One region of the Nocardiopsis sp. NPDC006832 genome, then DNA from elsewhere that is predicted to be linked to it. Evidence: riboswitches for the same ligand, from Rfam matches in the RefSeq annotation. Region 1 holds a riboswitch; each other region holds the start of a gene.
What was found. A riboswitch is a leader RNA that binds a small molecule or an ion and turns the genes downstream of it on or off. The one in region 1 is predicted to bind cobalamin.
Positions count from the first base shown of each region.

Region 2: it holds a riboswitch for cobalamin, as region 1 does, so the genes downstream of both, ABZ717_RS07840 (CoA-acylating methylmalonate-semialdehyde dehydrogenase) here and ABZ717_RS20590 (ribonucleoside-diphosphate reductase subunit alpha) in region 1, are expected to answer to the same signal.
Region 3: it holds a riboswitch for cobalamin, as region 1 does, so the genes downstream of both, metE (5-methyltetrahydropteroyltriglutamate--homocysteine S-methyltransferase) here and ABZ717_RS20590 (ribonucleoside-diphosphate reductase subunit alpha) in region 1, are expected to answer to the same signal.

Region 1 is NZ_JBEYLC010000047.1:3,728-13,642, reverse strand. It holds gene ABZ717_RS20615 (hypothetical protein) at 1-34, shown strand, start outside; gene ABZ717_RS20610 (hypothetical protein) at 312-1,073, opposite strand; gene ABZ717_RS20605 (sigma-70 family RNA polymerase sigma factor) at 1,295-4,240, shown strand; gene ABZ717_RS20600 (NYN domain-containing protein) at 4,438-6,081, shown strand; gene ABZ717_RS20595 (hypothetical protein) at 6,116-6,679, shown strand; cobalamin riboswitch at 7,071-7,275, shown strand; gene ABZ717_RS20590 (ribonucleoside-diphosphate reductase subunit alpha) at 7,431-9,915, shown strand, end outside.
Region 2 is NZ_JBEYLC010000011.1:2,583-12,497, forward strand. It holds gene prpB (methylisocitrate lyase) at 1-380, shown strand, start outside; gene ABZ717_RS07810 (bifunctional 2-methylcitrate synthase/citrate synthase) at 396-1,532, shown strand; gene ABZ717_RS07815 (methyltransferase) at 1,693-2,718, shown strand; gene ABZ717_RS07820 (beta-1,3-glucanase family protein) at 2,860-4,035, shown strand; gene mmsB (3-hydroxyisobutyrate dehydrogenase) at 4,110-5,027, opposite strand; gene ABZ717_RS07830 (enoyl-CoA hydratase/isomerase family protein) at 5,024-6,100, opposite strand; gene ABZ717_RS07835 (acyl-CoA dehydrogenase family protein) at 6,100-7,242, opposite strand; gene ABZ717_RS07840 (CoA-acylating methylmalonate-semialdehyde dehydrogenase) at 7,239-8,738, opposite strand; cobalamin riboswitch at 8,766-8,891, opposite strand; gene ABZ717_RS07845 (hypothetical protein) at 8,962-9,915, shown strand, end outside.
Region 3 is NZ_JBEYLC010000106.1:385-9,775, reverse strand. It holds gene ABZ717_RS27645 (methionine ABC transporter permease) at 1-708, opposite strand, end outside; gene ABZ717_RS27640 (ATP-binding cassette domain-containing protein) at 708-1,664, opposite strand; gene ABZ717_RS27635 (hypothetical protein) at 2,284-3,333, shown strand; gene ABZ717_RS27630 (DUF3558 domain-containing protein) at 3,858-4,814, shown strand; gene metE (5-methyltetrahydropteroyltriglutamate--homocysteine S-methyltransferase) at 4,902-7,181, opposite strand; cobalamin riboswitch at 7,322-7,545, opposite strand; partial or broken gene ABZ717_RS27620 (polysaccharide deacetylase family protein) at 7,772-9,391, shown strand, end outside.

The DNA.
Region 1 (9,915 bases):
CCGGGTGAGCCTTGGCCGGATCAAGGTCGGGTGACGGGCCGAACCGGGCGGCCACGCCCCTGCGCGAAGGAGAGGGGCGCGCCCACCTCCCCTGTGTGAGCGCGCCCCGGCGCGTTCGTCAACGCGCCCTCCCGTCCGACGTTCCCTTGGGCCGCCCTCTCTCGGGGCCAGAGGGCCCGGGGTGGTCGTCGGGCGGGGGCCGACCGCTCTGCGCGCGTCCCCTCGGCGTCGCGCGGCGGTCGGCGTTGCCGTCCGGTGGGGGCTCCTCTCCCCTCAAGGAGGGCCTGGTCCACCGGAACGGCGTCAGTGGGTCATCGGTCGGATCGAGCACCCCCGCCGTCCAGGGCGTCGAGCAGGGACAAGGCCTCGGCGTGGGTGCCGGGCAACGGGACCGACCACACGGCCGCCCCGTGCTCCCAACCGGTCTGTTCGCGCAGGAGGTCCAGTTCCTCCGCGAGGTTGGGTCCGTCCTGGGTCAGCACCGCGATCCGTGAGCGGTTCACCAGGCACAACGACTCGCCACGGGTGAAGAAGCGGCGCAGTTCGTGACCGAGCACGATGAGCCGCGCCGTCCGCCGCCAAGGGTCGAGTGAGGGGTCCAGCGCCATGACCACCAGACGGTGGTCGAAGGCGGCGGGCACGCCGTCGTCGATGCCCCGGTAGAGCTCGCCCACCCTGGTTCGCAGGTAGCCACGATCGGCCAGTCCGGTCAGCGGATCCTGGCAGTGGTCCCGGTCGCGACCACCTCGCTCCCAGCCCTCGGCCAGGGCTCGGACCATGGCGAACGGTGATCGGTCCAGCCCGATCGAGCGGGTGAACGCGTCCAGGTCCGTCAGGGCGCGCCCGATCCCCACACCCACACGGGCGCGGGCCTCGCCGAGCCTCGCGCAGGGTTCGGTGAGTTCGCCACCGTGCGCGTAGGCCTCACAGAGGACGTCCACGGCCGGGGTCCACCAGTCCTCGGACCGGGACCAACCCGCTGCCTGTGAGCGGTGCCTCCACGGCGTACGTAGTTCCCGAGCGCGGTGAACGTTGCGGCCCCCCGCTCCGGCTCCTACTTCGATCTCGCCCATGGTTCAGCTCCTGGTCGTCGTTTTCCCAGGTGGACGGAGGTGGGCCCGCGCCCCCGCGGTGGGCTCCCTCCGTCCGCCTCACCCCTAATCACGGAGATCGGTGGCGTTCATGACGCGGATAGGGGATATTTTTCGAGAACGTGTTTTCGGACGCCGAACCCACGCCCCCACGTCCGGTTCCGGTCAGCGGTGGGGCTGGACTACGAGTGAAAGGGCGCGGGGTGACCGACGCCGAAGGGGAGTACACAGAGACATTGCTCGGTGACGCTCAGATCATCGAGCAGGTCAAGGGTGGCGACAACGCCGCCTTCGGGGCCCTGTACGAACGCCACGCGACCGCCGCGCGTGGGCTGGCCCGCCAACTTCTGCGCGGTGAGGCCGAGGTCGAGGACGCCGTGGCCGAGGCGTTCACCAAGGTGCTCAGTGTCCTCCAACGCGGGGGTGGTCCCAGCGACGCCTTCCGGCCCTACCTGCTCACCGCGGTCCGCAACGCCGCCTACGACCGGGGCCGAGGCGAGAAACGCCAGGTCGTCACCGACGACATGGAGAGCTACGACTCGGGTGAGCCCTTCGTCGACCCCGCCCTCGAAGGGCTGGAGCGATCCCTGATCGCCCGGGCCTTCCTCTCCCTGCCCGAACGCTGGCAGTCGGTCCTGTGGCACACCGAGATCGAGGGGGTCAAGCCCGCGGAGGCGGCGACCATCCTGGGAATGAACCCCAATGGGGTGGCCGCCCTGGCCTACCGCGCGAGGGAAGGGCTGCGGCAGGCCTACCTGCAGATGCACCTTGCGGGTAGCGGGACCGCGGAGACGTGCCGTCCCACGATCGGTCTCTTGGGCGCCTACGTGCGTGGTGGCCTGGCCAAGCGGGACACCGGCAAGGTGGACCGGCACCTGGACGACTGCTCCGACTGCCGCGAGGTGTACGCGGAGCTGATGGACGTCAACGTCGGGCTGCGCGGGATCGTGCTTCCCCTGGTCGTCGGCTTCGGCGCCACGGGTTACCTGGCGTCCGTTCCCGGTGCGGCCGTTTCCGGCGCCTGGTGGAACCGGATGTCCAAGCGTCGGCAGCAGGCCACGGCGGGCGCCGCCGCGGCGGCCTGCGTGGCGGTGTCCGTCGCCCTGGCGATGGTGGGCGCGGACGCCCCGATCGAGGAGGACCCCCCGACGGCGGCGGCTCCGCCGATCGACGCCCCCGCGGAGGACCCACCGCCCCCGGCCGCGGACTCGGATGACCCGGACACACCGCCCGCCGATCCGCCTGCGCCGGAGGAGCCCGTTCCCGCGCCGGTGCCCCCCGCGGACGTACCCGCGGCCGAGTCGCCCGATCCGCCCCCGCCTCCGAGTGAGCCGGAACCCGTCCCCGAACCGGAACCGGAACCAGAGCCCGAACCGGAACCCGAACCGGCACCCGAAGAGCCCGAGGTACCCGAGGCACCCGCGGAGTGGCCGGAGTTCGCCGTGGGCATCGACCCCGTCGGCTCCCTCGTGCCCGGTGGCGACGGGATCATGGTCCTGGACGTGCTCAACACCGGCGCGGACACCACCGAGGACGTGGTCGCCGAGATCACCCTGCCCCCCGGTGTGGAGATGGTCTCCTCGGGTGGTGCGGGCAGAGCGATCCCGTTGTCGGTCGGTCACGGTGACTGGGGCTGTTCCGCCGGTGGCGGCGGTGGTGAATGCGTGCGGTCGGACATGGCCGCCGGTGAGAGCAGCACCCACTTCCTGGATGTCCGAGTGGCGCCCGACGCCGACGTGGACGTTCCCGCCGACGTGGCGGTCTCCTCCGGAGAGGTGCGCTACACCGCGACCGGTGAGCGTGGCGTGTCCTCGGAGGGAATCCCGGCCAGATACGCCACGGCCGGTCAGGTGCGCTCCGAGAGCGTGGGCAACACCCTGATGACCTGCATCGAACCCGAGCAGCCGGAGAACCCGAAGAACCCGTGGCCCTGGCCGTGGTGGGAGCGTCCGCGGGTGCCGGGGAGCGGGGACGACAACCCCCTGGCCCCGCCCGAGCGGTCACCCGACGCGGAGACCGATGTCGACCCCGACTCCGAGCCGGGTGCGGACGACGCCGATCTTCGTCGCCCTCCCGCGGACACCGGGACCCCTGGGACGGAGGGGGAGGGTGCGCTCGATGATCTCCTCGGGGAGGGAGGGGAGATCGGCGGCGAAGAACAGGAATTCGATCACGATCTTCCGGGGGTCCCCGGGCTTCCCGGAAACGAAGGGTCGGACGGCGGGGAATCCGGTACCGAGACCCCCGAGGCGCCCGAGGCCCCCGAGACCCCGGAGGAGACCGAAGGACCCGAGGCGCCAGAGGACGGTTATGAAGAGGAACCGGAGGAGGACGAGGAGCCGGGCGAGTGCGCGCAGGCCCGCGACCGCTCCGGTGAGCGTCTCGACAACGACAACTGGGTGATGGGGCCCCTGGACGACGACCGGGACCCCACGACGACTTCGTCCAGCGCCGCGACCTGGGAACTCCCCGCGGGCGGATCCGTGCGCTGGGCCGGACTGTACTTCTCCGCGGCGGGCGACCCGAGCGCTCCGACCGCTCGGATCAAGGGGCCGGGCATGGCCTCCTACACGACGGTCACGGCCGCCGACGTTCGTTCCGCCGAGCTGCCGGCCTACCCCGCCTACCAGGCGTTCGCCGAGGTCACCGAGCTGGTGCGTTCAGCCGGCGGTGGCCAGTGGTGGGTCGGTGACGTTCCCGCGACCGAAGGTCGGGGGGCGTACGCGGGGTGGAGCCTGGTGGTGATCCTGGAGGACCCCTCGGTGGAGGGGCACCGGCAGGCCATGGTTCTGGACGAGACCTCGGCGGTCTTCCAGGACGAGGTCGGCGCGCGGTTCCCGGTTTCGGGACTGCTGCCGGCGTCGGTCCCGGCCACGTTCGACGTGGTGGCCTGGGAGGGTGACGCCGATCTGGGCGGGGACCGTGTGCTCTTGGACGGCGTCCCGCTCGATCCACGCGAAGGCGGCGGTGACGCCGGCAACGTCTTCGTGAGCTCCGCGCGAGGCTCGGATGGCGACCCGATGACGTTCGGGACGGATGTGGTCCGATTCGACGCGCGGCTCGGACGCGAATCGGAAATCCGAATCTCCTCCGGACAGGACGCCTTGTTGATGGGCGCGATCGTGCTCACGGCCCCGATGCGCACCTGAGTCGAACATCGGTGCGGAGTTCATCGTGTGCACAGGGCGACCGAAGGGCCCGCGCCGACCGGGAAGGCCTCCTGTGTGTAGCAATGTATTGACGGGGAGTATTCAAAGGCGGCACGCAAAATCAGACAGACTTGGCTAGGCTGTGCCCCGGTCATGGATATGGCCCCAGAGATCGACAGGGAAGGGGGCGGTGTCACGTGGACCGTTGCGCGTTGTTCGTCGACGCGGGATACCTTCTCGCCGACGGCGCGATGGCCGTGCACGGAACCCGGAACCGGGACTCCGTCGCCTGGGACTACTCCGGTCTCGTCCAGTTCCTCAACGAGGTCGCACGGGATCGCACCGGCCTGCCGCTCCTGCGTTGCTACTGGTACGAGGCGGTCGCCGACGACCGGAGGGCCCAGGAACAGGACGGCATCGCCGACATCCCCGGCATCAAGTTCAGAGCGGCGAAGATCCGGCCCGGCCGCCGCGAGGGCGTGGAGGGCTACGTCCAACGCGACCTGACCACCTTGGCCCGCACCGGTGTCCTCTGCGACGCCGTCCTGGTGAGCGGTGACGAGGACATGGCCCCCGTGGTCGCCGACGTCCAGGACCTGGGTGTGCGCGTCACCGTCGTGCACATCTCGGTGGAGGGCAACTGGACCATCTCTCGGGCGCTGCGCCAGGAGTGCGACGACCTGATCGAGATCGGCGCCGGTCACCTGCGCCCGCACGTCAACCTGCTCTCCGGTGGTGGATCCACCCAGGAGAACGCGGCGAAGACGACCACGCCCTTCGCCAACGGACGCTCCCAGGCCCCCGCCGAACAGTCCCCCCACCCGGTGGCCTCCGGGCCCCGGAACGGCATGGTCGAACCGGCCACGCCCTCCACGGGTGGACTCGAAGCGATGTTCGCCGGCACCGGTGGCCAGCCCGTTCCACAGGGCAGCGCCATGGAACAGTTGCGCGCGATGCGTCGCTCGCTGGCCCAACAGCGCGGCGACCACCTCGCCGGCCCCTCGGGCGAGAACGCCCCTCCCGGAGCGATCGACGCCAACGGTTTCCCCTCGGGGGGACAGGCGGTGAACGGCAACGGGGTCTACCCGGGCGCCGGTCAGAACGGGCAGGCCGGGTACGTCGGCCCCCACACGGGCGCCCATCCGGCGCCGCGTGGAGCGGACGGAGGGTACGGGCTGCCGGCCAGACCCGGACCCGCCCAGGCGGCCGGAGGCGGTCCACAGGGCTTCGCCGGAACGGGCCCACAACAGGCCTTCTCCAATACGGGACCACAGCCCGCCTTCGGGGCGGGCACCGGTCCACAGGCCTCGTTCGCGCCCGACCCGCAACAGGCTCCACCCCATAGAAACCCTCCCGCCCCCGACCCCAGGTTCGGTGGCGGACACGGCGAGGAGCAGGGGTTCGGAGGTGGGGCGGACACAAACCCTACCTATGGGACCAGTACGGCAACTGACACCGCGCACAGCGGTGGCGCCGCGCCCCGTTTCGGGGAACGGCGACCTACTGGTCCCGAGTACGACGGCCGATTCGGCCCCGGCGGTTACCAGGAATCCACTCACAGTCCTGGATATGCCCAACAGACGGGGCTCGGCGCGCATACCGTTGATGATGCGGTGCACATCGCGCACAAGGAAGGGAACGACTTCGCGGAGTCGATCGCACGCGAGGCGCCGGTCCTTTGGGTGGAGGCCGTCCTCGCCCGCAGGCCCCGGATGCCCTCGGACCTGGAGGCTCGTCTGCTCCAGGGATCCTCGCTCCCGATCGACCACCTGCTGCGCGACGAGGTCCGAGATGGACTGCGCCAGGGGTTCTGGCAGGCCTTGGAGCGTGCCAGGCCCTGATCGGTGGGTGGGGAGAGCGAGTTGGGATGGGGCGATGCGGTTGACCCACGTGACGACGGCAGAACTCGACCGGTTGGAATTCCACGCCGTCCGATCCGGTGAACACGGCCGGACCGCCGCCCGACTACTGGACCTGGCCAACAGCGTCGACGCCGGTAGCGAGGTCACGCGGGCGGAGCTGTTCGTACGCGCCGGAGAACAGTGGGAGATCGCCCAGGAGTTCGAACGCGCCTGTTCCGCCTATCAGCGGGCCATAGACGATGGTGGCCCCACCGTGGTCGACGCGCACGCCCTCAGCGCCGGCGCCCTGTTGCAACTGGACGAGCGGCAGCAGGCCGAGGGGCACCTCAAGCGGCTGGAGACCGGTGAACCGGTCGGATTGCCCACCCACATCCACGTCACCGAGGCGTTGTACGCCCACGACGACCTGGAGGGCGCCGAACGGTGGGCCACCGTGGGCGCCCGACGACACGCCGGGCGCCCACAAAGTCCGTGCGATCGGGATCTGTTCCTCGAACTCCTGCGGATCCGATTTCGGATCAGGGCCGACCTCGGGCTGGCGGAGGATGATCTGGACCTCCTTCTCGACCAGGAGTGACCGCGCGATCCGACGAGATCGTAGGCGATCGGAGCGGGCGGCCTCCGGTTCGGTCGTCCCGCGCGTGTCCCGTGGTGGCGGGTTTCGGGGTGGGGCGGCGGCGCGGGTCGAGCACCGACAGACCGGGATCGGCCGGCCGCGAGTGAGGTTTCCTACCCTGCCCAGAGGTGCCGTGGCGGACACCCGGGCGAGGTGCCGGGTGCGTTCGTCCCGGGAACGTCCTAGGCTGTGACGCGCCCCCTTCGGGGACCCCTCCCGATACCGTCGCGCAGCCCCGTTCCGGCGCTTTCATACCACGCCCGGGAGGCGTGTTCGACGATCGTCGAAGAATCTGAGAAATCAGCGACACGCCATCATCTTGCGGTGTTCCAAGCCGCCATCCCCTAGATGTAGTATCTGTCCCGCTGGTGGTTCACCGGGCTCGCAAGGGGCCGGTGACGCGAGAGGGAACCCGGTGCGAGTCCGGGACTGCCCCGCAGCGGTGAGTGGGAACGAAGGTCGTCACGCGCACCGGGAACCCCCGAAAGGTCCCGGGAAGCGACGGCTCGGTAGGGCGCCCACGAGTCCGAAAACCTGCCATCGGCACACACCCCCAGGTGTGTACAACGTCGGGGCTTCGAGGGAGAGTCGCCGCGACCCGACGATGGATCGCACGCATCCGGTGCGGCGATCCATCGTTGTGAGCCGCACGCTTGTCACTTGTGCCCCCGCACCCCCACCGGGACTCTTTTACCGAGGTTGGAGCCGCTGTATGACCCTTGACGTCGAGGCCGTGCCCGCATCCGTTCGGCCCGGACCGAACAACGAGGGCGGTCGTCCCGCCGCCGTCGACCGGATCGAGCATGTCGTGGCCGAGGCCTGTGCACGGCTCTCCGGCGTTTCGGCGGAGAAGGTCCTGACCGAGGCGCGTCGCGGGTTCTACCCGGGCATCGCCGACGCCGAGGTCGAGCTCGGCGTCGTCATGGCCGCCCGCAGCTTCGTCGAGGTCGACCCGAACTACTCCTACGTGGCCGCTCGCCTGCTGCTGGACAAGCTCCGCACCGAGGCCCTGAGCTTCATCGGCGGCGCTCCCGAGACCGCCACCCAGGCCGACATGGCCGAGGGCTACGCGGGCTACCTGGCCGCCTACGTCGGTCGTGGCATCGACCTCGGGCAGCTCGACCCCGCCCTCGCCCGGTTCGACCTGGGGCGTCTGGGCAAGGCCCTGCACCCCGAGCGCGACGAGCAGTTCACCTTCCTCGGCATCCAGACCCTGTACGACCGCTACTTCCTGCACAGCGACGAGGTCCGCTACGAGCTGCCGCAGGCGTTCTTCATGCGCGTCGCGATGGGTCTGGCCCTCAACGAGGACGACCGTGAGGCCCGCGCGATCGAGTTCTACGAGCTGCTGAGCTCGTTCGACTTCATGGCCTCCACGCCCACCCTGTTCAACGCGGGCACGGTGCGCGCGCAGCTGTCGTCCTGCTTCCTGACCACGGTCGGCGACGACCTGCAGGACATCTTCCACGGCATCAGCAACAACGCCATGCTGTCCAAGTACTCGGGCGGTCTGGGCAACGACTGGACCCCGGTCCGCGGCCTGGGTTCCCACATCAAGGGCACCAACGGCAAGAGCCAGGGCGTCGTCCCGTTCCTGAAGATCGCCAACGACACCGCGGTCGCGGTCAACCAGGGCGGCAAGCGCAAGGGCGCGGTCTGCGCCTACCTGGAGACCTGGCACATCGACATCGAGGAATTCCTCGACCTTCGCAAGAACACCGGTGACGAGCGCCGCCGCACCCACGACATGAACACCGCGAACTGGGTTCCGGACCTGTTCATGCAGCGTGTGGAGGAGCAGGGCACCTGGACCCTGTTCTCGCCGGACGAGGTCCCGGACCTGCACGACAAGTACGGCAAGGACTTCGTCGAGGCCTACGAGAAGTACGAGGCCGAGGCCGAGGCCGGTCGTATCAAGGTCTCCAAGAAGATGCCCGCCGTGGACCTGTGGCGCCGCATGCTCACCATGCTGTTCGAGACCGGCCACCCGTGGATCACCTTCAAGGACCCGTCCAACCTGCGTTCGCCGCAGCAGCACAACGGCGTGGTGCACTCCTCCAACCTGTGCACCGAGATCACGCTGAACACGAACAAGGACGAGGTCGCGGTCTGCAACCTCGGTTCGGTGAACCTGCCCCAGCACGTGGGCCCGGACGGCGTCGACGTCGAGCGTCTGCGTCGTACCGTCCGCACCGCCGTGCGCATGCTCGACAACGTCATCGACGTGAACTTCTACACGATCCCCGAGGCGCGTCGCGCGAACATGCGTCACCGCCCCGTGGGTCTGGGTCTCATGGGCTTCCAGGACGCCCTGTTCAAGATCCGCACGCCCTTCGCCTCCGAGGGCGCGGTGAACTTCGCCGACGAGAGCATGGAGCTGATCAGCTACTACGCCATCGAGGCCTCCATGGAGCTGGCCGCCGAGCGCGGCTCCTACGAGAGCTTCGACGGTTCGCTGTGGAGCCGCGGCATCCTGCCGATCGACTCCCTGAGGCTGCTGGCCGACTCCCGCGACGGTGCCCTGGAGATGGACCGCGGCGAGACCCTGGACTGGGACTCACTGCGCGAGCGCGTCAAGACCACCGGGATGCGCAACTCCAACGTCATGGCGATCGCGCCCACCGCGACCATCGCCAACATCACCGGTGTGAACCAGTCGATCGAGCCGGTCTACCGGAACCTGTTCGTCAAGTCGAACATGTCCGGTGACTTCACCGTCGTCAACGACTACCTGGTCCGCGACCTCAAGGAGCGGGGCCTGTGGGACGACGAGATGGTGTCCGCGCTGAAGATGCACGACGGCAGCCTCGGTGAGATCGACCGGGTCCCGGACGACCTCAAGGCGCTGTACGCCACCGCGTTCGAGGTCGACCCGACCTGGCTGGTGGACGCGGGTTCGCGCCGTCAGAAGTGGATCGACCAGGCCCAGTCGCTGAACCTGTACATGGCCGCGCCCAGTGGTAAGAAGCTGGACACCCTGTACCGTCGCGCTTGGCGCTCCGGGCTCAAGACCACGTACTACCTGCGTTCGCAGAGCGCCACCCACGTGGAGAAGAGCACGCTGAAGGGCACCGACGGCCGCCTGAACGCCGTGTCGGCCACCCCGACGCCGGCCGCCGCGCCGAGCCCCGTCGCGACCCCGAGCCCGAGCCCGAGCCCGGCCGCGACCCCGAGTCCGGCAGCGAGCCCCCGCCCGG
Region 2 (9,915 bases), on a different contig from region 1:
CCGCCATCGAACGCGCCAAGGCCTACGTGGACGCGGGCGCCGACATGGTCTTCCCCGAGGCGATGCGCGGGCCGGCCGACTTCGAGGCGTTCCGCAAGGCCGTGGACGTTCCGCTGCTGGCCAACATGACCGAGTTCGGCAAGAGCGAGCTGCTCACCGCCGAACAGCTCGAATCGCTCGGGTTGAACCTGGTGATCTATCCGGTCACGACGTTGCGTCTGGCCATGGGCGCCGTCGAGGACGGGCTGCGCACCATCCGCGACGAGGGTACCCAGGCGGGTCTCGTCGACCGGATGCAGACCCGCAAGCGCCTCTACGAGCTGCTCGACTACCCCTCCTACAACGCCTTCGACGGCGACGTCTTCAACTTCACGATCTGAACGGATGTGGTGAGCATGACCGACACGGCGATTCGCAAGGGACTGGCCGGGGTGGTGGTCGACACCACCGAGATCTCCATGGTCGACGAGGCCTCCAACTCGTTGACCTATCGGGGGTACCCGGTGCAGGATCTGGCCGACTCGTGCACCTTCGAGGAGGTCGCCCACCTGCTCTGGTACGGGGAGCTGCCCACGGCCGGGCAGCTGCGCGAGTTCACCGCGCGTGAGCGCGCCAACCGCGCCCTGGACCGGCACACGCTGGAGCTGCTGCGGAAGCTGCCCGAGACCGCACACCCCATGGACGTGCTGCGCACCGCCATCAGCTACCTGGGCGCGGACGACCCCACGGAGGACGACGGCTCGGTCGCCGCCAACCGGGTCAAGGCCGAGACGATGCTGGCCAAGCTGCCCACGGTCGTGGCCGCCGACCATCGACGACGCCGGGGTCTGGAGCCGATCCAGCCGGATGCGGGGCTGGGCTACGCGGAGAACTTCTTCCACATGTGCTTCGGGAAGGTGCCCGAGGCCGAGGTGGTGCGCTGCTTCGAGGTCTCGATGATCCTCTACGCCGAGCACAGCTTCAACGCCTCCACGTTCACCGCCCGGGTGGTGACGTCGACGCTGTCGGACATCTACAGTTCGGTGACGGCGGCGATCGGCGCGTTGAAGGGGTCCCTGCACGGGGGTGCCAACGAGGCCGTCATGCACATGCTCGACGAGATCGGTTCCGCGGACCGCGCCGCCGACTGGCTCGACACCGCCTTGGCCGAGAAGCGCAAGATCATGGGTTTCGGGCACCGCGTGTACAAGCACGGGGATTCCCGGGTTCCCACCATGCGCGACGCACTGGACAAGATGGCCGCGCTCAAGGGTGCCGACGAGCTCATGGAGCTGTACGAGGCCCTGGAGAAGGCGATGGTGGAACGCAAGGGCATCCATCCGAACCTGGACTATCCGGCGGGCCCGGCCTACCACCTGATGGGCTTCGAGGTCCCGACCTTCACGCCGCTGTTCGTGATGGCCCGGATCACCGGGTGGACGGCGCACGTCCTGGAGCAACAGGCGGCGAACGCGCTCATCCGTCCGCTGAGCAGCTACACGGGTCGTGATCGCCGCCCGGTGCCGCTGCCCGCGCGGCGTCTCGCCGGCTGACCGACGGTGTGTGCGGGGTCGCGTACCGGGTCTCCAGGGGGGACCGTCGGGATCACGAGTATTGACCGGAAACGGTCACCCTTCGCCGGTAGTCCGCCACGGGCCGGGGCCGCCGGATAGCCTCCCCGGAGAGTCGCAGCGGCATCACGAGGAGGTACCGATGGGTGAGGGACGAGAGGGCACCGAGGCGGCGCGGGAGGCGGCCGGGCGGCTCTGGGACCTGGCCAGTCCGGTGACTCCGATGGCGATCCGGGCCGTGGCCACGCTGCGGGTCGCCGACCACCTGGCCGAGGGACCCCGCACCGCGGAGGAGCTCGGCGTGAAGGTGGGCGCCGATCCGGACGGTCTGGACCGGGTACTGCGGTACCTGGCCCGGCGGGGGCTGTTCGACCTGAAGGGCGACCGTTTCGCCCTCACCGAGGTGGGCTCGGCCCTGCGCGCGGACCACCCGTACTCGCGGCTCGGCTGGTTCGCGGGGGACGGCGCGCACGGACGGGCCGACGAGTGTCTGTCCGAGCTGGCCGAAGCACTGCGCACGGGCAGGAGCGCCTACTCACTGCACTTCGAGGGGTCGGACTTCTGGTCCGACCTGTCCGCCGATCCGGCGCGGTCCCGCTCCTTCGACGAGCTGATGGGGACCCGCATGGTGGAGAAGGCCCACACCCTGGCCGGCATGTTCGAGTGGAACGCCTTGGACCATCTGGTGGACGTCGGTGGTGGGGACGGCACCCTGCTGCGCACCCTGATGGAGCGTTTCCCTCGCCCTCGCGGGACCGTCCTGGACCTGGCCGGCCCTGCCGAGGCCGCCCGCGCGAACTTCCGTGCGGCCGGTCTGGACGGGCGGGCCGACGCGGTCCAGGGCAGCTTCTTCGATCCCCTGCCCGAGGGCGGGGACGCCTACCTGCTGTGCTGGATCCTGCACGACTGGGACGACGCTTCGGCCGTGCGGATCCTGCGCCGCTGCGCGGAGGTGACGGGGGCGGACGGTCGGGTCCTGGTCGCCGAGTACACGGGCGGGGACGAGGTGAGCGAACTCGACCTTCGTATGCTCGCCTACTTCAACGGCCGGGAGCGGGACACCTCGGCACTGGTGCACCTCGCTGAACAGGCGGGACTCGGTCTCGCGGGGAACCATGTCTCAGAAGGCGTCTCCTTGTTGGAGTTCACGAGGCGCCTGCCAACGTGATCTACGTCACACACCACCCTCGTCACCATTGGTAACGCGCACACCACCCGAACGACCGCACTCCACCCATTGACGCGCACTCACCTCCCCTGGCTCCATGGGTCCACCTCTTCAACCCGCTACTGAGGAGAAGTACGACTCATGATCAATCGCAGGCTCTTCCTGGGCGGGGCGTCGATCGCCGCCGCCACTCCCCTGCTGAGCACCGTCGGCTGCGCCGGACAGCCCCAGGCGGCCAGACCGGTCAACAACGCCTCCAATGTGGGAGCGCTCCCGGTCAGCGTGACCAACAACAGCGGTCGATACGGAGACGACGAGGTCCTCCTGTACATCGTCGGCACAGACCTGACGACCGACCAGCACTGCTGGGTCGACTCCTCCGGCACGCCCCACCCCGTCAGCCTCGACGACAACACCGACGACGGCTACACGGACTACTCGATCCCCCTGGGCGCCCTCCCCACCGACATGACGCTCCCGTACATGTCCGGCCGGATCTACCTGGCCCTGGGCGGCAAGCTCGGCATCCGCATCGTGGAGGACGGCAACGGAAACCCCGCCCTCCAGCTGCCCGCCGGCTGGGTCGAGGAGGACGACTCCTTCGACGTCCTGCACGACACCGTGGAGTTCACCCACAACGAGGACGGGATGTTCTGCAACACCTCGATGGTGGACCAGTTCAGCGTGCCGATCGGCATCCGTCTGACCGGTGACGACGACCAGAGCACCGGGTTCCTCCTGCCCGGCGGTCGCGACGCGATCTTCGAGACGCTCGCCGCCGACCCGGAATTCTCCCCGCTGGTCTTCGAGGACCGCATCATCGCTCCGGGGCACGGTCTGGACAGCGGTCACTTCCCGACCGATTACTTCGATCCCTACATCGACCAGGTGTGGTCGCACTACGCGGGCACGGACCTGAGCGTGACCACCAACGCCGGCACCTTCACCGGGCGGGTGGAGGGCGACGAGCTGCTGTTCGACGGCGGGGTCTCGCCCATCGCCAGGCCCAGCACCCGGGACGTGCTGTTCTGCGACGGCGCCCTGGCCGCCCCCAACGACGGGATCACCGGACCGGTCGCCGCCATCGTCGGTGCCGCGCTCAACCGTTCCACCCTGCTGGACTCCGCCCAGCAGCCCACGAACGACCCGGCCGAGTTCTACCTGAACGAGATCGCCAACCACTACGCCGCCGTCTTCCACGAGCACACCGAGGACGGCAAGGCGTACGGGTTCGCCTTCGACGACGTGGAGGACTTCGCGTCCTACGTCCAAGACCACGGAGCCACCGGCCTGGAGATCACCCTCACCCCGTTCTGACCAGGGACGGAACGGAAAGGAGAGGCGTCCCGCCACCCACGTCGAGTCCACGTGGGCGGCGGGGCGCCTTTCGCCTATGTCGCCGGCCGCGACCGTTCGCGCACGGTCTCCACGATGGCGGAGAAGTCCCTCGGCTCACCGTCCAAGGCGTCGGCGAAGGCACGGTAGACCTCGGCGGCCCGACCGCCGATCCGCGCGTCCACCCCGGTCTGTTCCAACGCGCTCATGGCCAGCCCCAGGTCCTTGGCCATGAGCGTGGCCGCGAACCCCGGCTCGTAGTCGTTGTTGGCCGGGCTGGTGGGCACCGGACCGGGAACCGGACAGTAGGTGGTCAGCGACCAGCACTGTCCGGACGCGGTGGACATGACGTCGTACAACGCCTGGTGGGTCAGGCCCAGACGTTCCCCCAGCACGAACGCCTCGCTCACCGCGAGCATGGACGCGCCCAGGACCATGTTGTTGCAGATCTTCGCGGCCTGGCCGCCACCGGGGCCGCCGCAGTGCACGACCCGCCCGGCCATCGCCGACAGCAACGGTTCGGCACCGGGTAGGTCCTCCGCCTCGGCCCCCACCATGAACGTGAGGGTCCCGGCCTCGGCACCGGACACGCCCCCGGAGACGGGGGCGTCCACTGCCCGATGCCCCGCCTCGACGGCGGCCGCGTTGGCCGCACGGGCGTCGGCGACGTCCACCGTGGAGCAGTCCACGAAGAGCGTGCCGGGGCGGGCGGCGGCCAGCAGCCCACCGTCGGCCCCTTCGGTGCCTCGGTAGGCGTCGAGCAGGTGGCGCCCGCCCGGCAGCATCGTGATGACCACGTCGACCCTGGACACCGCCTCGGCGGCCGATGAGGCGACCCGGACCCCGCTCCGCTCGGCACGGGTCAGGGCGTCGGGGACCAGGTCGAACCCGATCACCTCGTGCCCGGCGGCCACCAGGTTGGCGGCCATCGGGCCGCCCATGTTGCCCAGTCCCACGAAGGCGACGGCGCTCATACGCGGCCTCCGGGGTCCTTCAGACCGAGTGGACCGTCCGGCGCGGGCGCGAACGCCGACTCGACGACGGCCGCGTCGACCTCCGCCAGAGTGGCCGGGGACCACTTCGGCGAACGGTCCTTGTCGATGACCTGCGCCCGGATGCCCTCCACCAGGTCCGGCCAGGTCAGCGTGGCGCAGGAGACCCGGTACTCCTGTTCCAGGACCTCCTCCAGCGAGCCCAGGGCCCGGGCGCGGCGCAGCGCGGACAGGGTGGTCTTCACCGAGGTCGGCGACTTGCCCTCGATGGTGTCGGCCGCCTTGGCCGCCTCGGGGTCCCCGTGGGCGCGCAGCCGTTCGACGATCTCCTCGGCGGTGTCGGCGGAGTAGCAGGAGTCGATCCACGAGCGGCGGTCGGCGAGGGTGCCCGCCGGGGCGATCTCCGCGAACCGACCCACCGCCTCGGTGACCGCGCTCTGTGAGTCCGGGCCGGCGAGCGCGGCGGTCAGCTCGGGCAGCCGTTCGGAGGGCACGAAGTGGTCGGCCAGGCCGACGTACAGGGCGTCGGCGGCCCCGATCGGCGTGCCGGTCAGCGCCAGGTGGGTACCGGTCTCCCCCGGCGCCCGCGACAACAGGAAGGTGCCGCCCACGTCCGGGACGAACCCGATGGTGGTCTCCGGCATGCCCACCTTGGAGCGCTCGGTGACCACACGGACTCCGCCATGCGCGGACACCCCGACACCGCCGCCCATGACGACGCCGTCCATGAAGGCGACGTAGGGCTTGGTGTAGCGGGCGATATGGGCGTTGAGGTGGTACTCGTCCCGCCAGAAGCGGGCGGCTCCGTCGTCGCCGTCGATGGCACTGGAGCGGATGGCGCGGATGTCGCCGCCCGCGCACAGGCCGCGGTCGCCGGCGCCGTCGACGAGCACCACGGAGACGGACTCGTCCTTCTCCCAGGAGTCGAGTGTGTCGGCGAGCGTCCGGACCATGTCGTGGTCGAGGGCGTTGATGGCGCGTGGCCGGTTGAGGGTGGCGTGGGCCAGCCCCTTGTCGACGCGCAGGAGCACCGTGTCTTCAATGGCGTTGGACATCAGGCGGCCCCGGTCAGTCCGCGAGCGATGATCAGGCTCATGATCTCGTTGGTTCCTTCCAGGATTCGGTGCACCCTCAGGTCGCGCACGATCTTCTCAATTCCGTATTCGGCGAGGTAGCCGTACCCCCCGTGCAATTGGAGGGCGTGGTCGGCGACGGTGTAGCCGGCCTCCGTGGCGAACCGCTTGGCCATGGCGCACAGGTGCGCGGCGTCGGCGTCACCGGCGTCCAGGGCCGCGGCGGCCCGCCACAGTAGGGAGCGCGCGGCCTCCAGTTCGGTGGCCATCTCCGCCAACCGGAAACGCAGCGCCTGGGCGTTGATGAGGGGGACCCCGAAGGCCTCACGGTCACCCAGATAGGACACGGTGTCCTCCAGGGCTCGCCGGGCGCCGCCCAGTGAGCAGGCGGCGATGCCGAGACGGCCGCCGTTGAGGCCGTTCATGGCGATACGGAACCCGTCGCCCTCCGCGCCCAACCTCCGGTCGGCGGGCAGGCGAACCCCGTCCAAGAGGACCTGTCGGGTGGGTTGGGCGTTCCAGCCCATCTTCGCCTCGTCGGCCCCGAAGGACAGCCCGGGGTCGTCGCGGTGCACGATGAACGCGGAGACGCCGGTGGCCCCGTCGCCGCCGGTGCGGGCCATGACCACGTACACCTCGGAGGCGCCCGCCCCGGAGATGAACTGTTTGGTGCCGGACAGAACGTAGTGGTCGCCGTCGCGGACCGCCCGGGTGGTGAGGGACGCGGCGTCGGAACCGGCTTCGGGTTCGGTCAGGCAGTAGCTGCCCAGGGCCTGCATGGTGCACAGGTTCGGCAGCCACCGGACGCGCTGGGCGTCGTCGCCGTAGCGGTCGATCATCCAGGCGACCATGTTGTGGATCGACAGGTACCCGGCCACGGACGGACAGCCGGTGGCCAGCGCCTCGAAGGCGAGGACACCGTCCATCCTGGTCAAGCCGGTGCCCCCGAACTCCTCGGAGACGTAGAGACCGCCCATACCGAGTTCGGCGGCCTTGCGGAGCACGTCGACGGGAAAGTGCCTGGCCTGGTCCCACTCGACGGCGTGCGGTGCGAGGTGTTCGTCGGCGAACGCGCGGGCGGTCTCGGTGAGGGCGCGCTGTTCGTCGGTGAGGGCGGCGTTCATCGCACGACCGGAATCGTGAACTCCGCGCCCTCCTTGACCCCGGAGGGCCAACGCGAGGTGACCGTCTTGGTCCGGGTGTAGAAACGGATCGAGTCCGGTCCGTGCTGGTTGAGGTCGCCGAAGCCGGACCGCTTCCAGCCACCGAAGGTGTGGTAGGCGATCGGCACCGGGATGGGCACGTTCACGCCGACCATTCCGGTGTTCACCCGGTGCGAGAAGTCACGAGCGGTGTCCCCGTCACGGGTGAAGATGGCGACTCCGTTGCCGTACTCGTGTTCGCTGGGCAGACGCAGGGCCTCCTCGTAGTCGGCGGCGCGCACCACCGACAGCACGGGTCCGAAGATCTCCTCCTGGTGGATCCGCATGTCGGGGGTGACCCGGTCGAACAGCGACGGACCGGCGAAGAAGCCCTCCTCGTGGCCGGGCACGGTGTGGCCGCGACCGTCCACGACCAGGTCGGCACCCTCCTCCACGCCCAACGCGACGTATTCGTCGACCCGTTGGAGGGCTTCCCGCGAGACCAACGGGCCGAAGTCCGCGTCGGGGTCGTCGGAGGCACCCACCCGGAGCCCCGCGATGCGGTCCTTGAGCTTGGCGACCAGCGCGTCGGCGGTCTCCTCACCCACCGGGACCGCGACGGAGATCGCCATGCAGCGTTCACCGGCCGACCCGTATCCGGCTCCGATCAGGGCATCCGTGACCTGGTCCAGGTCGGCGTCGGGCATGACGATCATGTGGTTCTTGGCGCCGCCGAAGCACTGGGCGCGCTTACCGTGGGCGGTGGCCGTGGAGTACACGTATTGCGCGATGGGGGTGGAGCCCACGAACCCGACGGCGGCGATCCGCGGGTCGGTGAGCAGGGTGTCCACGGCCTCCTTGCCACCGTTGACCACGTTGAACACACCCGGGGGCAGCCCGGCCTCGACGAACAGTTCCGCCAACATCAACGGCACGGAGGGGTCGCGCTCGGACGGTTTGAGCACGAAGGCGTTACCGCAGGCCAGCGCGGGCGCGGCCTTCCACAGCGGGATCATGGCGGGGAAGTTGAACGGGGTGATGCCCGCGACCACGCCCAGGGGTTGGCGCAGGGAGTGCACGTCGATGCCGGTGCCGGCGTTGTCGGTGAACTCGCCCTTGGACAGGTGCGGAATGCCGGCGGCGAACTCCACCACTTCCAGGCCCCGTTGCAGGTCACCGTGGGCGTCGGCGATGGTCTTGCCGTGTTCGGCGGACAGGGCCTTGGCGATGTTCGCCCGCTCGTCCTCGACCAGTTGCAGGAAGCGGAGCAGGACCCGGGCCCTGCGCTGCGGGCTCCAGGAACCCCATTCGACCTGTGCCCGCTCGGCGTCGGTGATGATCTGCTCGGTCTCGGTCCGGTCCGCGAGCGGCACCCGCGCCTGGACCCTTCCGGTGTTGGGATCGTAGACGTCGCCGAAGACGCCCGACCGGCCGTGGACCTTCTCGCCCTGCACGAAATGCGTCAGCTCGCTGACCATACGTGTTCGCTCCATCCTCGTGGATCACACGGTTCCTTGGCCGCGGGCGGTGACCTGACTTCCGAGGAGTTCCCCCGGTCACAGTGGCGGGACCGCGCCGGACTCGCACCGGCTTCCCCGCTCCGCGGTGGGGCCACCATATAGTTGGACGTCCTAATAAATCCAGACCCCTCGACCCGGTACTTGGTGTCACCCCACTCGCGCCCGGTAGGCTCTGCGACTTGTGACCGCCAAGGACGACACCCCCGCCGGCAGACCCCTCGCCCTCACCCCCGCGTGGCGCACCGCCCGCGCCGACCTGCACGTTCTCCTGGTGATCCACAGCCTCACCGCCGCCACCCGCATCGCCGACGTGCTTCCGGCCCTGTACGACCCGCGCGTGCAGCTCTACTGCACCCGGACCACCGGCGGTGTCTTCGCCAACGGTCTCGACGAATACCTCCGAGAAACGCAGATCCGGCACATCTCCTGGGAAAAGGCGAAGGAAACGGAATTCGATCTCGCGATCACCGCGAGCCTCGGGGACGACCTTCATGAATTAAAAACAAAAATCCTGCGCATTCCCCATGGCAACGGTTATAATAAAAAATGGTCGCAGGAGTCAGGAGTCAGGAGTCAGGAGTCAGGAGTCAGAAGTCAGGAGGTCTTCGGGCTCTCCGACGACACCCTCAAACACCAGGGACGGCTGGTCCCCAGCTCCATCGCCCTCTCGCACGGCGAACAGTTCGACCGCCTCGCCCAAGGCTGCCCCGACGCGCTCCCGCTCGCCTTCCTCTCCGGTGATCCCTGCTACGACCGGCTGCTCGCCGGAGTGCCCCACCGACTCACCTACCGAAAGGCCCTCGGCCTACGCCACGGCCAGAAACTCATCACCGTCAATTCCACTTGGAACGACGAATCCCTCTACGGAAGCCACCCGGGCGTCATCACCGAATTGCTCGCCCGGCTTCCCTACGACCACTACCGGGTCGCGCTCGTCCTGCACCCGAACGTCTGGTCCTCCCACGGGCCGCGCCAGATCAGAATCTGGCAGGACGAGGCCCTCCGTTCCGGCCTCCTCCTGATCCCACCCCACGAGGGCTGGCGGGCCGCCGTCATCGCCGCCGACCTCGTGCTCTCCGACCACGGATCCGTGAGCGTCTACGCCGCCGCCCTCGGCCGGCCCGTCCTCCTCAGC
Region 3 (9,391 bases), on a different contig from region 1:
TCGGCGCACCAACAGGTCGCCCAGGCTCTGCGCGACCTGCACGATCACCACGAGCAGGATCACGGTCGCCCATAGGTAGTGGTCGTTGAAGCGCTGGTAGCCCTCACGAATGGCGAGGTCGCCCAGACCGCCACCGCCGATGGCGCCGGCCATGGCCGAGTAGGAGATGAGCGTGACCACGGTCATCACCAGGCCGGCGATGAGCCCGGGCATGGCCTCGGGCAGCAGCACCTTGCCCACGATGGTGAACTTGCGCGTGCCCATGGCGTGCGCGGCCTCGACGACGCCCCGATCCACCTCGCGCAGCGCGGTCTCCACCAGGCGCGCGAAGAACGGGATGGCGCCGATGCTGAGCGGCACGATGGCGGCGGTCGGGCCGAGCGTGGTGCCCACCAGGAAGCGGGTCAGCGTCAGCACCGCCACCATCAACACGATGAACGGCAGCGAACGGCCGATGTTGACGATGGCGCTGAGCACCGCGCGCGCGGCCGGGGCCGGGATGAGGCCGCCCTTGTCGGTGGCCACGAGCAGCACGCCGAGGGGCAGACCGAACAGGACGCTGAAGACCGTGGCCCACCACACCATGTAGACGGTGTCCATGGTTCCCAGCCACAGGCTCGGCCACATGTTCGGCCAGTCCTGGACGAAGTCGGTGATCGCGGTCACCGCGTTGCCCTCCTGGGCCAGGTAGAGGATCTCGTTGGTGATCACTTTCCGGCCTCCTCGACCAGCAGGCCGTTCTCGGACAGGTAGGTCAGTGCCTCACGACGACGGCTTCCACGCATGTCGACGCTGAGCCGGCCCACGGACTGACCGGCGACCTGCTCCACACCGCCACCGAGGATGTTGACGTCCACGTCGAACCGACGGGTCAGTTCGGACATGAACGGTTCGTCGAAGGAACGCGGGTAGGTGATGAACACCGTCTCCGGCCCCCCGTGCTCCGGCAGCGGGAACAGCGAACGCGCCAGCAGCGAACCGGGGGTCCCGATCAGGTCCAGGACCCGGCCGGACTCACGGAACTCGCCGTCCTCCATGATCGCGGCGGAGTCACAGATCCGCTTGATCACGTCCATCTCGTGCGTGATGAGCAGGATGGTCAGGCCGAGTTCGTCGCGCAGTCGGCGCAGCAGCGCGAGGATGGACTCGGTGGTGACCGGGTCCAGGGCGGAGGTCGCCTCGTCGCTCAGCAACACCTTGGGGTCGGAGGCCAGGGCGCGGGCGATGCCCACGCGCTGCTTCTGGCCGCCGGAGAGCTGGGAGGGGTAGGCGCGGGCCTTGTCGCCCAAGCCGACCAGTTCCAGGAGTTCACCGACCCGGGTGGCGCGCGCGGCGCGGGACATCCCCGTGACCTCCAGCGGGAAGCCGACGTTGCCGGCGACCGTACGCGAGGAGAGCAGGGCGAAGTGCTGGTGCACCATGCCGATGTGGCGTCGGGCCTCGCGCAGGCGGGCGCCGCGCAGCGAGGTGAGTTCCTCGTCCCCGACGCGGACGGTGCCACCGTCTGGGCGTTCCAGGAGGTTCACCGAGCGCAGGAGGGTGCTCTTACCCGCACCGCTTTGGCCCACGACCCCGTAGATCTCGCCGGACTCGACGTGCAGATCGACCCCCTTCAGGGCTTCGATCCGACGTTTCTTCAACCTGTAGGTCTTGTGGAGACCCACTGCGTCAATCACGGTTTTCCCATCGACGTCTGGCGGTGGTGTCACGGCTCCCACGCGCGTGGGGGCGCGGAAGGAGACCGGACTCAGCGTGGGGGTCGACGCCCGCATCCGAGCGTACGAAGCGCGCGGTGGGCGAGCGGCGGCGACGCGCCGGAGCGGCGGTCGGAGGGCGCGGTGGCGCCGAACGGGGCGGGTTCTCGCCCTCGGACTCAGGAACGACGGGACGGACGACAGCGACCACCGGGCAGAGGTACGCACCGCCGGGTGGTGTCCGCCAAGGTGACGGGGGTCGTTTCGTAGTGTTCAGGAGCCATCACGGCACCAACTCAACCATCTCGGATGCCTCGATTCGGCAAAATCCTTGACCCGAATATGGTTATTTAGACCACACCTACGGCTTTGTTGGGGGATGTGATCACCTCGTCCCTCCCGAAGACCCGTGAGAATGCTTAGACTCATTACCGTCCCGTGACCTTTCCCCCTTCGAGCGGGGTGAGTGCGGCGCGGCCCGCGAAGACGACGTGCCCCGCGCCCCGTCCGGGAAAGACGAGCATCTGCGTCCACAGCGTCCCCGTGCCCGCTATGGGGTCCGTGTGTGGGCACGAGGAGCGACCACACCTTGCAGTCAGACGATCCGAGCCGAGTGGCCGACCACGCCGACTTCTGGGCGCCCGATCCTCCCGTCCGCACCTGGCGGGAGCTGATCGCCGACTGCGCGCGCCCGTTTCCGACGGTCGTGCGCACGAACCCGACCCCGGGCCGCACCGCGGCGGTGGTCCTGTCGCTGTTGGCAGCCCTCGCCCTGCCCGCGCCCGCCTTGGCCGCGCCGGTCCCCCGGGACAACGAGGACATGGGCACCCTGGAATCGCGCGCCGAGACCCTCACCGAGGAGTACAACGGCGAACTCCGGGACATGGAGAACGTGATGGAGGAGGCCGACCGCGCCCAGTCGCGCGCCGACTCCACCCGCGAGGACGTGGAGGCCGCCCGTGGGCAGGTCCGTTCCCTGGCGGTGGCGACCTACACCAGCGGCGGAATCGACCCCTCCATGTCGCTGTTCGTCGAGGCCGAGCCCGACGAGGTCATCGAGCGCGCGGTCGTCATCGACTACCTGTCCACCAGCAACCAGGACAAGATCGACCAGCTGGACCAGGCCCTGTCCCGGGACGAGGTCGCCCAAGAGAACGCCGAGGATCGCTTGGCCGAGGCCGAGGCCGACATGGACGAGCTGGAGGATCGTCGCATGGACGTCCGCCGGCTCATCGCCGACCACCCGGAGCAGCCCATGCGACCGCCGGACAACATCACTCCGCGCACCGAGCAGATGCGCGACCTGGGCATCGAGATCTTCGGGCGCGGGTCGGAAGTGGGCGGTGTCGGCTGCTACCGCGCGGTGGGCGGCTGGGTCGTGGGTGAGCACCCCAAGGGCCGGGCCTGCGACTTCATGGTGGACGGCAACGGTTCCATGCCCCCGGAGGACCAGGTCGAGCGCGGTTGGGACATCGCGAACTGGGCCCGGGACAACGCCGACGACCTCGGGGTCATGTACGTGATCTACCGCCAGCAGATCTGGGACGTGCGTCGAGGCGACACCGACTGGCGCCCGATGTCGGACCGCGGCAGCATCACCGAGAACCACTTCGACCACGTGCACATCTCGATGTTCTGATCCCCGGCGGGTGCGGCGAACACGACTTCCCCGCACCCGTCCTCTCGGGACCAAGGGCCGGAAAGGACGGCCCCTTTACCGGTGAAACGACTCGAAAAACCACACAGGATAATCACGATCAAGTCACGCCAAGGGTGACGTGTGGCTCGACCGGAACGAATCGATGACGATTCGCCCCGTTACCCCTGGCCCGCTACGCCGCTCCCCTTAAGGTCACGGTTAGGATGCTTGTCGTCCCGACCCCCGGTCGCCGTGGCCCGTCCCCTCGGCATCATCTCGGCGGTCGGAAAGAACCCCGCGCGCAGTCGGGGCATCCACTCACGACACGGGGAATTCCCGCTCCTCGCCGTACCGCACTCGCCCGCGGACCGGCGTTGGTCCCGGGCTCTCCTCCCCCACGGTCTCCCGTGCCGTCACCCACCCGGCGATCCGCCGGCGGCCGTCACGGGAAACTCGTGAGAACCCACCAATGGGCACACGCGTCCCAGAGAACACGGCCAACACTTCACCGGGCGAGGGGAGCCATGAGCGAAAACGGACCTTACAACCAGCCTCCGCAGAACCCCTATGGGGGCGGCACCGGCGGGCAGCCTGGCTACGGCCAGGGCCCCTACCAGGGCGGCCCCGGTCAGGACCAGGGCATGTACGCGGGTGGCCAGCCGCCCTACGGTGGCCCCGGCGGTCCGGGTGGACCCGGCGGATACCCCCCGCCCCCGCCGCCCCAGAGCGGTGGTGGCGGCGGCAAGGCCGGCCTTTGGGTGGTCATCGGCGGCGGCGCGATCATCGTGGTGCTCGTCATCGCCGTGATCGTCATGCTCGTCACGCGTGACACCGGCGGCGAGGAGATCGCCACCGGTCCCGACACCACCCAGGGCACCGAGGAGACCGACGAGCCGGTCGACGACGACACCGAGGAGCCCGACTCCGGCGGCGGTGACGGGCCCGCCGGGGAGCCGCCCTACGCGCTGCCCATCGAGCCCTGCGACGCCATCACCGAGCAGGTCTCCACGGACTTCATCCTGCGGGACGACCCCAGCAAGAGCGTCTCCGACAACCGCGCCAGCTGCACCGCCACGGGTGACGCCCCCGAGGGCAACCCGGAGCGCGCCTACAGCAGCCTCTGGTTGGAGTACGCCACGCCCTACGCCGGCAGCGACTCCGTCGAGGGCGCCTCGTCGGACTACCAGGACTCCCTCGCCAACTACACCGGTGGTAGCGACTACTACCCGGAGGAGAACCTGGAGGAGGAGAAGGAGATCGACGGTCTCGGCGATGAGGCGCACCTCATCATCACCGAGAACATCATCCTCGACGACCCCGCCCCCACGGCGATCATGCTGGTCCGTTCGGCCAACATGAACATCGAGATCACCTACCAGGTCTCGGACTTCGAGGGCTCCGACCTGACGATGGTCGACGACGTCGAGGCCCTGCTCACCAACTCCGCCGAAGAGGCGATCGCCCTGCTCGGCGCCGAGTAGGAAATCACCGGCTCCTCCCCGGAAGAAACGACGAGAGGGGGCCGCGGCTTCGTGCCGCGGCCCCCTTTTCGTGCGTTCGGGGTGGGATCAGAGGTCGGCGCGCACCCGGCGGGCCGCCTCCACCATGTTGCGCAGCGCCTGCTCGGTCTCGGTGTAACCGCGCGTCTTCAGACCACAGTCGGGGTTGGCCCACAGGTTCGCGGCGTCCACGTGCGAGACCGCCAGTCGCAGCGAGGCCTCGATCTCCTCGACCGAGGGCACCCGCGGCGAGTGGATGTCGTACACGCCCGGACCGATCCCGCGCTTGTAACCGCGCTCGCCCAGGGCCTCCACGAGCTCCATGCGCGACCGGGCCGCCTCGACGCTGGTGACGTCGGCGTCCAACGCCTCGATCCCGTCGACGATCTGGTTGAACTCCGAGTAGCACATGTGCGTGTGGATGGTCGTGCTCGACGCGACCCCGGAGGTGGCCAGTCGGAACGAGTCGACCGCCCACTTCAGGTACGCCGCCCGCTGTTCCTCGCGCAGCGGAAGCAACTCGCGCAGAGCCGCCTCGTCGACCTGGATGTGCCGGATGCCGGCCCGCTCCAGGTCGGCGACCTCGTCGCGCAGCGCCAGACCCACCTGGCGGGCGGTCTCACCCAGCGGCTGGTCGATACGCACGAACGACCAGGCGAGCATGGTGACCGGACCGGTCAGCATGCCCTTGACCGGCTTGTCGGTGCGCGACTGGGCGTAGGTGATCCACTCCACCGTCATCGGCTCGGGACGCGAGACGTCCCCGAACAGGATCGGCGGGCGCACGCACCGCGAACCGTAGGACTGCACCCACCCGTTCTCGGTGGTGGCGTAGCCCTCCAGCTGTTCGGCGAAGTACTGGACCATGTCGTTGCGCTCGGGTTCGCCGTGCACCAGCACGTCCAGACCGATCTCCTCCTGGAGCGCGATGACCCGGTCGATCTCCGCGCGCAGGAGCGCCTTGTAGTCCTCGGTGGGCAGTTCGCCCCGCCGGTGCGCGGCGCGGGCGCGACGCAGCTCGGCGGTCTGCGGGAAGGAGCCGATGGTGGTCGTGGTCAGCGGTCGCAGGGCGGCCACGTCCCGATCCTGGGGACGCTCGTAGGCGTCCGGGCCGAGGGCGTCCAGGCGGGCGCGCACCCGGGCGTCGGTGAAGGACGCGTCCCGCGGCTCGGACGCGCCCTGGTAGTCGGCGTCGGCTCCCTCGGAGAGCACCCGACCGAGCAGCGCGACCTCCCTGGTCTTCTGCTCGGCGAAGGCCAGGGTGGAGCGCAGCTCGGGCGCCAGTGAGGTCTCGGCGTCCAGGTCGATGGGCACGTGCAGCAGCGAGCAGGAAGTGCTCACCGTGAGCTCGTCGGTCAGGGCCAGGAGGGTGCCCAGTTCGGCGACGGCGGCCGGCAGGTCGGTGCGCCAGACGTTGCGGCCGTCCACCACGCCCGCGACCAGGCGGGTGGAGCCCAGCCCCGAGACGGCGGTGAGGTCGGAGGCACCCTCGGAGTCGGTGACCAGGTCCAGGCCCACGGCCTCGACCGGAGAGTCCTTGAGCACGCGCAGGGCGGCGGCGCCGATGGAACCGAAGTAGGTGGACACCAGGAGCGAGGGACGCTCGGTGAGCGACCCCAGGCGCTGGTAGGCGCGCTCCAGGTGGCCGACGGCGGCGCGACCCTCGTCGGTGGCCAGGATCGGCTCGTCGAGCTGGACCTCGGTGACGCCCGCGGCCGACAGGTCGCTCAGGAGCTTGGCGTAGGCGTCCAGGAGCTGGTCGAGGAGCTCGATGGGCTCCCAGCCCTCGGGAGCGTCCTCGGCGGCCTTGGCCAGCAGCAGGAAGGTCAGCGGACCGACCAGGACCGGGCGGGTCTGGAAACCGGCCTCGGCGGCCTCACGGAACTCGGCGAGGGGCTTGTCGCCGACCAGGCGCGGGCGGGTGCTCGGGGAGAGTTCGGGGACCAGGTAGTGGTAGTTGGTGTCGAACCACTTGGTCATCTCCAGCGGCGGCGCGCCCTGCTCGCCGCGGGCGAGGGCGAAGTAGCGGCGCAGCTGCTCGTCCCGCTCCTCTGCCTGGGCCGGGGAGGTGAAACGGGCGGGCACGAGGTCGAACAGGACCGCTGTGTCCAACACCTGGTCGTAGTAGGAGAAGGTGTTCGACGGGATGTCGTCCACTCCGGCCTCGCGCAGTCGGGCGTAGACGCCCTTGCGCAGGTCGGCGGCGACGGCGTCGAGTTCGGCGGCCGTGGTGTTGCCCTTCCAGTAGGACTCACTGGCGCGCTTGAGTTCGCGGGCGGGGCCGATGCGCGGGTAACCGTGGACCGTGGAGCGCACGGACGGCCCGGAGGCCGCGGGGTTGCTGACCATGAAGCTTCTCTCCCTCGTCGAAAGCCGGGTACCGGCCACGAGAGCGGGGCGAGGAGCGCGGCACGACGAGGGGCTCACCCGGGGCGCACGTGCCTGACGACCTCGGCCCTCCCTCGGGGCGCGGGACCACCGGCGGCACAGGCGCACCACCGGGTGGAGGCAGGTCTTCGGACTCGTGGGCGTTTCCGACGTCGTGCGCCGGTCGTCCTAATGATCACCGCTTCCCGGTTTTCCGACTTTTCCGGTCGGATCACCAGTGCTTATGGCGACGCTCGTTCCCACATACCGCTGCGGGGCAGTCCCGGATTCGCACCGGGTTCCCTCTTTCGACACACTCCGACCGACCGGAGCGGGCTCCGGGAGTCGATGGTGGGAGTGTGTACCTTCCACGCCTGCAAGTATAGGGAGCACCCCCTTCGCCCCTGCACCCGGCGTGACCCCTTGGCCCGGAGCACACCAGCGAACCCATTTCGTGTGCCCGGCATCACACCCGATACCAGCGTTACGCGAAAGACCCCCGTCCTTTCGCGAACGTTCGTCTGACGATGAGCGTGGAGAGCCCCCAGGTGAAGCAGCAAGACGGTCCCAGCATGGCCCCCGACCGCCCCGTTCTCACGGCAGCGATCGCGATGGTCGTCCTCTTGGGACTGGTGCTGTCGGCGACACGACCACCGGGCCTGCCCGAGGACGGAGTCATCGAGAGCATCACACGGAACGTGGCGGTGGACACCGACGACGACCTTCCGGCGGAAGGTTCCGAGGAGGGGACGACCGTGGTGGACACGGCCGCGCTCCCCGGCACCGAGGAGGCCTCGGTCGACTACGAGGGCGACAGTGAGGTGGCCGTCGCCTACCCGGCCATCCCCAACGCCGACCCCCTCACCGACTTCCTGGACCGCACCCTGACCGACCAGGTGCACGCCTTCGACGCCGCCAACCCCGGCGCGGCCTCCTTCGAGGGCGAGTGGCGGTTGACCGCCGCCGGTGACGGGGTCGTGGGCGTGCGGATCACCACCACCGAGACCGACTCGGAGGAGACCCGCGTCGGTCACAGCACCTACTGGTACGAGACCGACGACGGCTCGGTGCACGGTTCCAGCGGCCTGCTCGCCGGACAGGACGAGCTGGCCGCGCTCAACGACCGCGTACTCGAAGAGGTCCCGGACACCGTGGCGGCGGTGTCCCTGTACCCGATCAGCGGCCTTTACGACTCCCTCGCGTTCAGCCCCGAGGGCGACCTGATCGTGGAGTTCGACGATGGACAGGTCGCGCCCACCTCCGAGGGTCGCGTCGGCGTCGTGATCGAACGCGACGAGGCCGAGGAACTGCTGTCGGAGTTCGGGGTGCGGGCGCGCGACGCCGCGACCAAGGGCGTCGAGGAGTTCACCGTGGCCGCGGCCCCCGAGGCGGAGAAGGATGGCACCGGCGTCGCCTCCCCCGGTGAGATCTCCCCCGTCGACGACGGGATCGACTGCACCGACCCCGAGACGCGCTGCGTGGCGCTGACCTACGACGACGGCCCCGGCGGCCGGACCTCGGAGCTGCTGGACACACTCGCCGAGCACGACGCCAAGGCGACCTTCTTCGTCACCGGCCACCCGGTGATGGAGGACCCGTTCACGGTGCGCCGCACCTACGCGGAGGGCCACGAACTGGCCAACCACACCCTGGCCCACCCCGACCTGGCCACGCTCGGCGCCGGAGGCGTGCGCGCGGACCTGGACCCGGTCCAGGCGCTGGTGTACCGGGAGACCGGATACACGATGGACCTGATGCGTCCGCCCTACGGTTCCACCAACGACACCGTCGCCCAGGTCACCGAGGAGATGGGCATGGCCCAGATCCTGTGGAGCGTGGACACCAACGACTGGAAGGACCGCAAGGCCGGTGTGGTCGCCGACCCATTACTTTATATTGCACCTTATTCTGGTGTAACTATGGGTGAAGAGTTCATGTTTAATGGAAAACATGTTCTTATCGTTTACGATGATTTAACTAAACAAGCGGCAGCATACCGTGAGCTATCATTATTATTACGTAGACCACCAGGTCGTGAAGCATATCCTGGGGACGTGTTCTACTTACACAGTAGATTATTAGAAAGAGCTGCAAAACTTAACGATGATCTTGGAGGCGGTTCAATTACTGCTTTACCAATCATTGAAACTCAAGCTGGCGATATCTCAGCATACGTTCCAACAAATGTTATC